3 regions of the Xanthomonas cerealis pv. cerealis genome follow, and region 2 is predicted to be linked to each of the others. Evidence: predicted binding sites of a transcription regulator. Region 2 holds the regulator's gene; each other region holds the start of a gene.

Region 1 (4,175 bases), 1.5 Mb from region 2:
ACGCGCCGCTTCCACGGCCGCGTTCAATGCCAGGATGTTGGTCTGGAACGCGATGCCGTCGATGACCGAGATGATGTCGGCAATCTTCTTGGACGAGGCTTCGATGCCGCTCATGGTCTCGACGACCTTGTCCACGACCTGGCCGCCCTGCGCGGCCACGCTGGCCGCACCGATGGCAAGCTGGTTGGCCTGGCGCGCGCCATCGGCGTTCTGCTTGACGGTGGAGGTGAGCTCCTCCATCGAGGCGGCGGTTTCCTCCAGATTGGCGGCCTGTTGCTCGGTGCGCTGCGACAGGTCCTGGTTGCCGGCGGCGATCTCGCTTGCGGCGCCCTTGATCGATGCGGCCGAGGTCTGGATGCTGCCGACGATCTGCGCCAACTGGCTGGCGGTGGCATTGGCGTCGTCGCGCATCTGCGAGAACACGCCGCGGAACTCGCCGCTCATGCGCACTGTGAGATCGCCGGCGGCGATGGCGCGCAACAACCGCGACAGCTCGGCCAGGTTGGTGTCGGTCGTCTGCATCAGGTTGTTCAAGCCTTCGACCATGCTGCGGAAATCGTGGTCGAACGCGTTCGCATCCCCGCGGGTCGAGAAGTCGCCGGCCTCCGCTGCCTGCGCCAAGGCGAGAATCTGCCGATTGATCGCCTGCAGATTGTGTTTGGTTGCCGCCATCGCATCGCTGAGGGCCGCCTTCTCGCCCGGCAATGCCGGCATGTCGGCCTGCATGTCGCCTACCGCGTAGCGCGACATGACGGACACCAGCTCGCGCTGGACCCGCACATGCGCATCGACCAGGTTGTTGGTGCCGGCCACCATGCGGCCGTACTCCCCTGGAAAACGCGCTGCATCCATGCGGTAACTCATTTCGCCGGCGTCGTGCCGGCTGGCCATATGGTCTTGCGCTTCGATGACCGCGCGCAGCTGCGCCTGCATGGTGCCCATCGAGAGCAGCAGCTGGCCCAGTTCGTCCATGCGGCGCGGCTCGATGCGACTGTTCAACTGGCCGGAGGACACCGCCGCAGATACCTTGACGGCCTCGGCGAGGGGCGCCAGTACCTGGCGCCGCAGCAACAGGTACAGACACACGCTCAGCAGAGCGGCCGAGAGCAGCCCCACCGCGATGATGACCCATAGCAACGTGCGTGCCTGCGCCATGACATGGTGTTTGGGCACCATGATGCCGAGCGCGAACATTTCCGGTGCCTTGCCCAGCCGCATCGGGACGAACACGCGCAGCCAATCTTCGCCACCGATCGCGGCCTCGTCGCTGCTCACTTGCCCCGCGCGCACTTTCGCCAGCATGGCCTGCGTGCCGGCGTCGGTCAGCTTCTTGCCCACCTGCTTGGCATCGGCGCTGGCCATCACGGCGCCGGTGGGCGACAGCAGCAGCGCCTGCCCAACGCCCAGCGGCCGCAGCGTCGCCACGCGCTTTTGCAGCGCGTCGAGCGAAATGGTGATATTGACCGTGCCGAGGAAATGATCGCCTTCCATGACGGGCGTGCTCAACGTCGTCATCAGCGTGTCGATGCCGGCAACCGGATAGTAGTAAGGCTCGATGACCACGGGCGCGTGGCTCCTGCGCGCAGCGAGATACCAGTCGCCCTCGCCGGGCTTGTCGTAGCTGTGCAGCGCTTCACGCACCAGTTCGCCTTTTTGATACGACCAATACACCATGAAACGGCCGGTCGCATCATGGAAGGGGGCGTCGACGTTGCTGGCGTCGTGTCCGTCGAATGCGTTGGGTTCCCAAAGCGTACTGATACCAAGCCAGTTCTTCTGCAGGCGCAGCTGCTCATGAAGCACCAATGCCGCCGAATCGCGGCTCGCGCCGGCAATGCCGCGCTGGATTCTGAACGTATTGGCCAGCGTTGCCCCGGTGTTGAACGCCGACCCGATGTCGGACGAGATCTCGCTTGCTTGGTGACGCGCCACTTCGCGCAGCATGCCTTGCGACGTCCCGAGCAACGCCTGGCTACTGCGCCAATAGCTGATGGCAGCGGTCATGCCGAAACACAGCAGGGCCAGGATGCCGGTGCCGATCATCAAACGGCTGGCGACGCTGTTGCGGCGAACTAGGGGCCTGTTCATTGGTGCTCCGGGGATGGATTTTCAGGTGTCCTGCTGGACACTTCGCTACGCTGAGGTATCGACGAGCGGAAACGAAACTTAAATCCCGCCGTGCGCCTCATGCTGGCTCGATTGCGGCCGATAGATGTCTGGCGACACCAACGCGAAGGCGGCCACATCCATGTCATTTCATTCAGGTATTTTGCTGCTGCTGGCCATTGCGTGCAGCGGCCAGGCGTATGCGCAGGATGCTCGGGATACCGACTCGTACGCGAAGCTTGGCGGAGCGGTCCGATTCAATTACGGCTGGCGCGATTACGGTCCCACGCAGCGGCTCGATCTGGAGTTGCTGCGCGTCGATGTGAATGCGGGAACAGGCCCGCTCTTCGTTTCCGCGCAGTATCGTTGGTACGACGGATTCGACGCGGTGCATCACGCTTTCCTTGGCTGGAACGTCGACGACCACACCGTGGTGAAAGCCGGCATCCAGCAGGTGCCGTTCGGATTGTTGCCGACCGCGTCGAACAGTTTCTGGTTCGGCTCCGGCTACTACCTCGGGATCGAAGACGATTACGATCCGGGCGTCGTATTCGCGCGCAGCATCGGCAAGGATACCGTGCATGTCGGCTGGTTCTCGGGCGACGAATACGGCGATGGAGCGCGCACGGACCGCTACTCGTTCGATGTCGCCGACACCGCGCTGTCTCCCTATCGCGAATACCATCGTTGGAATGCCCGCTACGAACATCGCTACGACATTCGCCGTGGCACCCTCCTGCTGGGCGCTTCAACCTTTTCCGGACACGTATTGAATGTCCAGGACCGCAGCCTCCACGGGCATCGCGGCGCGGCCGTGCATGCGCAGTGGAGCGGCGGCAGCTGGACCGGCCAGTTGCAATGGGCGCGCTATCGCTACGATGTGCCTGGCGATCGCATTGCCATGTCGGCGTTTCTGGCGCCCTTCGAGATCGCTGCCGAAGCCGACGTGCCCACCGCCAACATCGCGTATTCGTTCGGCAAGGGGCGCTGGCTGGACGACGTGACCTGCTACAACAATTTCAGCATGACGGTGCCGTCCCACGATCGTCTTGGCGTGCGCGAATCAATGCAGAACGTAACTGGCTGCAGCGTGAAAAGAGGCGCGATGCTGACCTATCTGGACTGGATCGCCGGCAAGAACATGTGGTTCGCAGGTGGCGACGGCATTGCCATCGACGACGGTGACCGGTCCAGGTGGCATTCGCGTTTCAATCTGAACGTGGGGTTCTACTTTTAGTCGGTACGGCGTGTCGATCTCGACGAAGGCGGTGACCCGCCCGGCGGCTTCGACCTGCATCCTCGGCGTTATTGCCTGCCACCTGATACGTGTGGCGTTGCGCCTGGAACCTGATTCGGAGTCCCCATTGCTTGCGCGGAGGGGCCTGGCGCAGGCTGCGGCAAACTACGTCGCCCCTGCCTGCCGCGGGTATGCGGAGGGCCGCATGCGCAGCCCCGATGCAATGACGGCGACGCAGCACACCATCGATGTGCCGGAAATCGGGGGTTGCCAAAACGGCGATCTTCTTCGCCCCGAGCGCTGCGGCTCAGGGGTTCGACCCACCGGGGATTCGGCATCGGCGGCATCCTCGCGCTTGCCCGGCCCGCGCCGTCGAGGCGCCACGCGTCGGCGTAACTCAAGGCGCCCGCTCGTGTTGCCATCTCACGCTTGAGCGTGCAGGTTCACCGGTGTCTCTAGGCGCGCCACCGTTGCAACAAGCCCGATCCGGGTGAGGGGATCACGGTCGATGAGCTCCAGGTCGCCACGCCAGCGCCGCCAGGCCTTGGTTGAATCAGGCCGTGTATCGGCTCAGGCGCCCGGCGCTCCACGGAGGATGGCCGAGGTCACCGCCGCTTCAAGGCTCCGGGGCTACCGGGTGGGCACATCTGCCGTCGCCGACAGCAGGCCGATCGTTCGTCTCCATGTGCTCTTTTTGCGCCCAACCAGCTCGGGTTTGCGCAGTCGGTCTTGTACACGGCCGCATGCGGATGAGCGATGAGCGTGCATTTGCCGCTTCGCCGCTGTCGCGTCGGTACATGTCAAACCCTTGGCGCAGCAGCGAATATCGCCT
Region 2 (4,175 bases):
CGACGAACTGGCGCTGATGCGGCAGATGATCGAGCGCGAGATGAACCGGCTCACCGACGAGCGCCTGCGCGGTTCGCCGGTGCGCGCCCAGGCGCTGGAACTGATGGACGACTACGGTTTCGACAGTGGCCTCATCCGCGACGTGGTCATGCAGATCCCCGCCGACCTGGAGCTGCACCGCGGCCGCGGGCTGATGCTGGGACTGCTGTCCAAGCGCCTGCCGATCGCGCCGCTGGATCCGATCGAGGAAGGCGGCGTGATCGCCCTGATCGGCCCCACCGGCGCCGGCAAGACCACCACCATCGCCAAGCTGGCCTCGCGCTTCCTGGAACGCCACGCCGCCCGCGACGTGGCCCTGGTCACCACCGATACCATCCGCGTCGGCGGCCGCGAACAGTTGCACAGCTACGGCCGCCAGCTCGGCATCGCCGTGCACGAGGCCGACAGCGATGCCGCCCTGCAGCAGCTGCTGGAGCGTCTGCGCGACTACAAGCTGGTGCTGATCGACACCGCCGGCATGGGCCAGCGCGACCGCGCCCTGGCTGCACAATTGCACTGGCTGCGCGCCTCGCGTGTGGTCCGGTCCTTGCTAGTACTCCCTGCCAACGCGCATTTCTCCGACCTGGACGAGGTGGTGCGCCGGTTCGCCGGCGCCGATCCGCAGGGGGTGATCTTGACCAAGCTGGATGAAACCGGGCGGTTTGGCAGTGCCCTGTCGGTGGTCGCGGACCACCGGCTTCCCATCACCTGGGTGACCGATGGTCAGCGCGTGCCGGACGACCTGCACCGCGCCAACGCCGCCAGCCTGGTATTGCGCCTTGAAGATTTGCGGCGCGCTGCCGATAAGCCCTGTACTCCGGAGCAGAACCATGCCGTCGCGTGATTACGCCAATCTCACCAATGCCTTCCCCCTGTCGGCAACCCGCAGCGAACCGCTGGGTCCGCTAGGCCCGGTGCGCACGATCGCCGTGACCGGCGGCAAGGGCGGCGTGGGCAAGACCAACATCTCGGTCAACCTGTCGATGGCGCTGGCCGACATGGGCAAGCGCACCCTGCTGCTGGACGCCGATCTTGGCCTGGCCAACGTCGACGTGCTGCTCGGGCTGACTCCCAGGTTCACCCTGGCCGACTTGGTCGCCGGGCGCTGCACCCTGGAAGAAGTGCTGATCGACCTGCCCAACGGGTTGATGGTGGTGCCCGCCGCCTCCGGCCGCCGGCACATGGCCGAACTGCCGCCCGCCCAGCACGTCGGCCTGGTCAACGTGTTCTCCGAGCTGCAACGCGACCTGGACGTGATGATCATCGACACCGCCGCCGGGATTACCGACAGCGTGCTGACCTTCTGCCAGGCCGCGCAGGACGCGGTGGTGGTGGTCTGCGACGAGCCGGCCTCGATCACCGACGCCTACGCGCTGATCAAGGTGCTGTCGCGCGAACGCGGCGTGGACCGGATGCAGATCGTCGCCAACATGGTTCGCGACCCCAACGAAGGCCGCCTGCTGTACGACAAGCTGAGCCGGGTGTGCGAGAAGTTCCTCGGCGACGTGTCGCTGAACTACCTGGGCTGCGTGCCGCAGGACGACTGGCTGCGCCTGTCGGTGCAGCGCCAGCAGCCGGTGGTCAAAGCCTACCCGTCCAGCCCGTCGGCGCAGGCGATCACCGAAATCGCCCGCCGCACCTCGCGCTGGCAGGCGCCGACCGCGCCACGCGGCAACGTCGAGTTCTTCGTCGAACGGATCATCCAGAGGGGGGTCGCCGCATGAACGCCGCCGCTCAGTACCGCGCCGTGCAGCGCAACAGTTCCAACGACTACATCGCCCAGCATTCGGACCTGGTGCGGCGCATCGCCCACCACCTGGCCGCGCGGCTGCCGGCCAGCGTCGAGATCGACGACCTGATCCAGGCCGGCATGATCGGCCTGATCGAGGCCTCGCGCAGCTACGACGCCGACCAGGGCGCCTCGTTCGAGACCTACGCCTCGATCCGCATCCGCGGCTCGATGATCGACGAGATCCGCCGCGGCGACTGGGTGCCGCGCTCGGTGCACCGCCGCGCCCGCGACGCCGCCTCGGCGGTGCGCAAGATCGAACAGAGCACCGGCCGCGCCGCCGCCGCCAACGAAGTGGCCGCGGCGATGGACATGCCGCTTCCCGACTACATGCGATTGATGGAAGATGCCGCACGCGGCCAGGTACTGAGCCTGGAGTCGCGGGTCGAGGACCATGGCGAACTGGACACCATCGCCAAGGGCGGCCCCAATCCGCAGCAGATGCTGGAACGCAGCGAGTTCGGCCGCGAGTTGGGCAAGGCGATCGCGCAGTTGCCCGAGCGCGAGCAGCTGGTGCTGTCGCTGTATTACGAACAGGAATTGAACCTGAAGGAAATCGGCGCGGTGCTCGGTGTCAGCGAGTCACGCGTCTGCCAGATCCACGGCCAGGCCACGGTACGCTTGCGCGGACGCTTGAAAGCGTTCGAAGCGGCGGACGCTGGCCTGGAAGACAAAGAATAAGACCCAAGGGAGTTAGCGGTGAACAAGAACATGCGGATTTTGATCGTGGACGATTTCTCGACGATGCGGCGCATCGTCAAGAATCTGCTCGGCGATCTGGGCTTCACCAACACTGCAGAGGCCGAAGACGGCAACAGTGCGCTGGCGGCACTGCGCTCGGCACCGTTCGAGTTCGTGGTCACCGACTGGAACATGCCCGGCATGACCGGCATCGACCTGCTGCGCAACATTCGCGCCGACGACAAGCTCAAGCACCTGCCGGTGCTGATGGTAACCGCCGAGGCCAAGCGCGAGCAGATCATCGAGGCGGCGCAGTGCGGCGTGAACGGCTACATCATCAAGCCGTTCACCGCGCAGACGCTGCAGGAGAAGCTGGGCAAGATCTTCGAACGCCTGGGAGCGACCGTCTGATGCAAGCCACCGCCGAACGCAGCGCCATGATCGAACGCCTGCAAGGTGCGCTGGACGCACTGGAGCGTGGCGACGAAGCCGCCTGGCGCAAGGAAATCGACACCCTAGCCGCCTGGCGCACGCGGCCGATGATGCAGGGCCTGAGCCGGCTGGCGCGCGACCTGGGCCAGGCGCTCGGCGAGCTGCCCACCATCCCCTCCGAAGCCGGGGAGCTGGACGATGCCTGCTCGCGCCTGGACCACGTGGTGGCCATGACCGAACAGGCCAGCCACCGCACCCTGGACCTGGCCGAGGAATGCCGCGCGCTGGCCGAGCAGCTGCGCGCCGGCGGCCTGACCGGCGACCAGGGCGAGATCCTCGACAAGATCCGCCATAACCTCACCGAGATGGCCCTGGCGCAGAGCTTCCAGGACCTGACCGGGCAGATCATCCGCCGCGTGGCGACCATCGTGCGCCGCGTGCACGAGGGCTTCGGCGCGCTCGGCCTGCCGCCGAAGGACGACAAGAAACCCGACGGCAGCTTGGCCGGCCCGGCGCTGGCCGGCCTGGACCGCCACGGCGTGTCGCAGGACGACGCCGACGATCTATTGTCCGGATTGGGGCTGTAACGCCATGAGCGCCGTACCCGACGACATTGCTGCCGACTTCATCATCGAGGCCCAGGAAATCCTGGACCGGCTCGGCGAGCAATTGGTGTCGCTGGAGCAGGCGCCCGAGGACAGCGATCAGCTCAACGCGGTATTCCGCGGTTTCCACACGCTCAAGGGCGGCGCCGGATTCCTGGCGATCAACGCCATGGTCGAGCTGTGCCACGCCGCCGAGGACACCCTGGGCCAGGCCCGCGCCGGCCAGGCCACCCTGCAGGCGCGGCACTTCGACGCCGCGCAGCAGTCGCTGGACTACCTGCAGTCGATGCTCGACGCGTTCGGCAGCGGCAGCGAACCGCCGCGCGCGCCGCAACAGCTGATCGCGCAGTTCGCCACCAGCGGGGAAGAGACCGCCGCGCCCAGCGCCAAGGCCGCCGTCGCCGCGCCGCCGCCCGCCGCAGGCGGCAACGGCGACATGATCGACGACGACGAATTCGAAGCGTTGCTCGACCAGTTGCACGGCGGCGCCGCGCCCGCCGCGCTGCCGGTGCCGGCCGCCGCGCCGCGGCCGGCGCCCAGCGCCAAGCCCGCCGCTGCGCCCGGCAAGGCCGCCGAACCCGAACACACCGTGCGCGTGGACACCAAGCGTCTGGACGCGATCGTCAACC
Region 3 (4,175 bases), 830 kb from region 2:
TGCTCGAGCCGCTGATGCCCTTGACCCCGGCGAACACCTTGGCCAGCGGCTTGATCACGGTCTGCCATTCGCCCAGCAGCGTGTCCACGACCAAGCCGAAGCGCTGCGCGCCCTGGCGGATCACCACGATGCTCTCGCGCGGCGGCGGCGCGCCGGCGATGCCGAACAACGAACGCAGGCGCACGTATGGCAGCACCCCGCCGCGCAGGTCGATGTAGTCGCTCTGGTAGTTCGGCGCGAATTCCACGCATTCCTCGACCACGTCCAGCGGCACCACGAACACCGACTTGCCGACCCCGACCTGGAAGCCGTTGATGATCGCCAGGGTCAGCGGCAGCCGCACCGAGATGGTGGTGCCCACGTCCTGCTGGCTGCTGATGTCCACGCTGCCGCGCAGCGCGGTGATGTTGCGCTTGACCACGTCCATGCCGACGCCGCGGCCGGACAGGTTGGTGACCTTTTCGGCGGTGGAGAAGCCCGGTTCGAAGATCAGCGCGAACACTTCGCGGTCGGACAAGCTGCGGCCGGGTTCGATCAGGCCGCGCTCCAGCGCCTTGGCCAGGATCCGCTCGCGGTTCAGGCCGCCGCCGTCGTCGCTGATCTGGATGACCACGCTGCCCGAATCGTGGAAGGCGTTGAGCCGCACCGTGCCGCGCACCGGCTTGCCGCGCGCCTGGCGCAGCTCGGCCGGCTCGATACCGTGGTCCATCGCGTTGCGCACCAGGTGGGTCAGCGGATCGGCGATCTTCTCCACCACCGACTTGTCCAGCTCGGTGTCCTCGCCGTTGACCACCAGCACGATGTCCTTGCCCAGTTCGCGCGCCACGTCGTGGACCACGCGATGGAAGCGGCTGAAGGTGCCGCCGATCTTGACCATGCGCAGCTGCAGCGCGCTTTCGCGCACGTCCTCGACCAGTCCGGCCAGGATCGAGGTGGATTCGAGCAGTTGCGCATCGCCGGTGCGTTGCGCATTGGCGCCGGTGCTGGCGACGGCGATGATCAGCTCGCCGACCAGGTCGATCATGCGGTCCAGCTTGTCGGCATCGACGCGGATCGAGCCGCCATCCTGCGCGCGTGCGGCGGCCGGCGCTGCGGCAGCGGCAGGAGCGGTCGCGGCCTGGGCCTGGGCCTGGGCAGCGGGCGCCGGTGCGGCCGCCGGCGCCGGGCTGTCGAAACCCGCGAAGTCGTCGGCGTGCGCCTGGGTGCCGGCCTCGGCCACCAGCAGCGGCAGCTCCAGGTTGGCGGCGTCGCCGTGCGGATCCACCGCGACCACCTGCAGCTCGCAGTCGTCGCGGACGAATTCGAAGATGTCCTCGATTGCCGATTGCGGCGCGTCCGAGCGCAGCAGGATGTCGAAGCCCAGGTAGCAAGCTTCCGGATCCAGCTCTGGCAGCGCCGGTACGCGCGCGTGGCGGGTGCGTACCGCCTCCAGCGTGCCCAGGCTGCGTAGGCAGCGGATCAGGTGCAGCGGCGAGTTGCCGAAGCGCAGCGCATCGCTGAACAACTGCAGCGAGATCCGCCAGTAGCCGGTCTGCGCCGCGGTGGTGGCCGCGACTGCGGCGGCGGCCGGCGCCGCGTCCGGTTGCAGGTAGGTGTGCAGGCGCGCCAGCAGCGGCGCGCCTTCGGCGGCGAGCACCGCTTCGTCGGCCTCGGCGCCGGCCGCCGCTTCCACCAGCGCGCGGATGTGGTCGCAGCAGGCCAGCATCAGCTGGATCAGCTCCGAATCCAGCGCCACCGCGTTCTCGCGCACCAGGTCCAGCACGCTTTCCACCACGTGGGTGAAGCCGACCAGTTGCGCCAGGTCGAACAGTCCGCCGGAGCCCTTGATGGTGTGCGCGGCGCGGAAGATGGCGTTGACCGCGTCCGGACCGGCTTCGCCGCGTTCGGCTTCCAGCAGGTTGCGTTCCATATCCTCGAGCAGGTCGCGGCTCTCGGCGATGAAGGTCTGCAGCAGTTGAGCGAAATTCATGAGCTGGCGCCGATCAGTGGAAGGTGTCGCCAGCGCCGGGCGCGAGCGTGTCGCGCAGGCCGAGCAGGTCGAGTGCGTCGTTGACCGGCGCGCTGCAGCCGTCGAGTTGGAACGGCCGGCCCAGCGCGCGCAACGCGGCCTGGGTGGCGAGCAGCAGCTGGATGCCGGTGGCGTCGATTTCGGTGACCGCCTGCAACTGCAGCTGCAGGCCGCCGGGGTGGTCCAGCGCCGGCAGCAGCAGCGGCTTCAGTTCGCCGGCGCGGCGGATGGTCATGTCGCCGTCCAGGCTCAGTTGCAGCGGCGGGGGCGGGGAGTCCGGGAGTTTCGAGCGCATGGCATGTCTCCGATTCGAGCAGGGGGAACGTCGAAATCCCGGGCCGCGGCGCGGGTACTGAACAGTAGGTTGGAATTGGCTGTAAGCAGATATCGGCGCTTTTCGGGAATATTTAGGCCCAATTGCAGATTTGTCTCGCAAATCCTTGATAAGGATGAGCGGTTCATTCTTGTGAGCGGCACCCCATTCCAGTTGCACCGGGCGCCGCTTGGCCACCCCGAAACGGATGCATGCGCCGTGCCAACGCCGCGTTGGCGCCGGCACGACAAAAAACGGCCGGGGAGGCCGGCCGTTTTCGGAGCGTTCGCGTGGCGCGCAGCCTCGCTGCGCGACCGGGTGGATGGCATGCCGCTGCGCGCAGGCGTCCTGCGCGCGGCTCAGGGCCTGGGCGTCAGCGCGGCGACAGCGCCGCCAGCAGGCCGCGCGCGGCGTTGAAGCGGTCCGCCGCTTCCGGCAGCGGCAGCTTCAGCTTCAGCTTGTCCGGGCCGTCCATCGCGTACAGCCTGGGCTGCTTCTGGATCATCTGGATGATGGTCATCGGATCGACGTCGGGCTTGGCCTCGAACACGATGCGCCCGCCGTTCTCGCCCAGTTCCAGCTTGCGGATGCCCAGGGTATTGGCCTGCAGCTTGAGCTCGGCGATCGCGAACAGGTGCTTGACCGCATCCGGCAGCAGGCCGAAGCGGTCGATCATCTCCACCTGCAGCTCGCGCAACTGCTCGCTGTCGCGGGCGCTGGAGATGCGCTTGTACAGGGTCAGGCGGGTGTGCACGTCGGGCAGGTAGTCGTCCGGGATCAGCGCCGGCACATGCAACTCCACTTCGGCGCCGCGCGCTTCCTCGCCGGCGTCCAGGTCCGGCAGCTTGCCCTGGCGGATGCTGCGCACCGCGCGTTCCAGCAGTTCGGTGTACAGGCTGAAGCCGACCTCGGCCATCTGCCCGCTCTGGTCCTCGCCGAGCAGTTCGCCGGCGCCGCGGATTTCCAGGTCGTGGGTGGCCAGGGTGAAGCCGGCGCCGAGTTCGTCCATCGAGGCGATCGCGTCCAGCCGCTTCTGCGCATCGCCAGTGATGCTGCGCCGGTCCGGTACCAGCAGGTAGGCGTAGGCGCGGTGGTGCGAACGGCCGACGCGGCCGCGCAGCTGGTGCAGCTGGGCCAGGCCGAAGCGGTCGGCACGGTTGATGACGATGGTGTTGGCGTTGGGGATGTCGATGCCCGATTCGATGATCGTGGTCGACAGCAGCACGTTGAAGCGCTGCTTCTGGAAATCCAGCATCACCCGTTCCAGTTCGCGCTCGGGCATCTGCCCGTGGGCGATGCCGATGCGCGCTTCGGGCACCAGCTCGCTCAGCTCGCGCTGCATGCGGCCGATGCTTTCCACGTCGTTGTGCAGGAAGTACAGCTGGCCGCCGCGCGCCAGCTCGCGCTGGAACGCCTCGCGCAGCAGCGCGTTGTCCCAGGCGGTGACGAAGGTCTGCACCGCCAGCCGGTTCGGCGGCGCGGTGGCGATGATCGACAGGTCGCGCAGCCCGGCCATGGCCATGTTCAGCGTGCGCGGGATCGGCGTGGCGGTGAGGGTGAGCAGGTGCACGTTGGCGCGCAGCGCCTTCAGCGCTTCCTTTTGGCGCACGCCGAAGCGCTGTTCCTCGTCCACCACGACCAGGCCCAGGTCCTTGAACTTCACGTCCGGCTGCAGCAGGCGGTGGGTGCCGATGATCACGTCGATGCCGCCGTCGGCGACCTTCTCCAGCTCCGCCTTGATCTCCTTGGCGCTCTTGAAGCGCGACAGCACTTCCACCCGCAGCGGCCAGTCGGCGAAGCGGTCGCGGAAGTTGCGGTAGTGCTGTTCGGCCAGCAGCGTGGTCGGCACCAGCA

What was found. The regulator FliA, encoded in region 2, starts transcription of late flagellar genes. The targets are predictions, from matches to a motif close to TAAAGTTTNNCNNNCNNNGGCCGATAA.
Region 1: E4A48_RS13960 (methyl-accepting chemotaxis protein) is a predicted target of FliA. The motif match lies at 2,144-2,170, and genes of this name have one in related genera.
Region 3: E4A48_RS03770 (STAS domain-containing protein) is a predicted target of FliA. The motif match lies at 2,393-2,419, and genes of this name have one in related genera.

The regions. Positions count from the first base shown of each region.
Region 1 covers NZ_CP038228.1:3,162,462-3,166,636, reverse strand. The annotation lists gene E4A48_RS13960 (methyl-accepting chemotaxis protein) at 1-2,088, opposite strand, end outside; gene E4A48_RS13955 (hypothetical protein) at 2,213-3,343, shown strand.
Region 2 covers NZ_CP038228.1:1,684,166-1,688,340, forward strand. The annotation lists gene flhF (flagellar biosynthesis protein FlhF) at 1-883, shown strand, start outside; gene E4A48_RS07505 (MinD/ParA family ATP-binding protein) at 870-1,763, shown strand; gene E4A48_RS07510 (RNA polymerase sigma factor FliA) at 1,760-2,509, shown strand; gene cheY (chemotaxis response regulator CheY) at 2,528-2,920, shown strand; gene E4A48_RS07520 (protein phosphatase CheZ) at 2,920-3,528, shown strand; gene E4A48_RS07525 (chemotaxis protein CheA) at 3,533-4,175, shown strand, end outside.
Region 3 covers NZ_CP038228.1:856,826-861,000, forward strand. The annotation lists gene E4A48_RS03765 (chemotaxis protein CheA) at 1-1,969, opposite strand, end outside; gene E4A48_RS03770 (STAS domain-containing protein) at 1,983-2,303, opposite strand; gene mfd (transcription-repair coupling factor) at 2,695-4,175, opposite strand, start outside.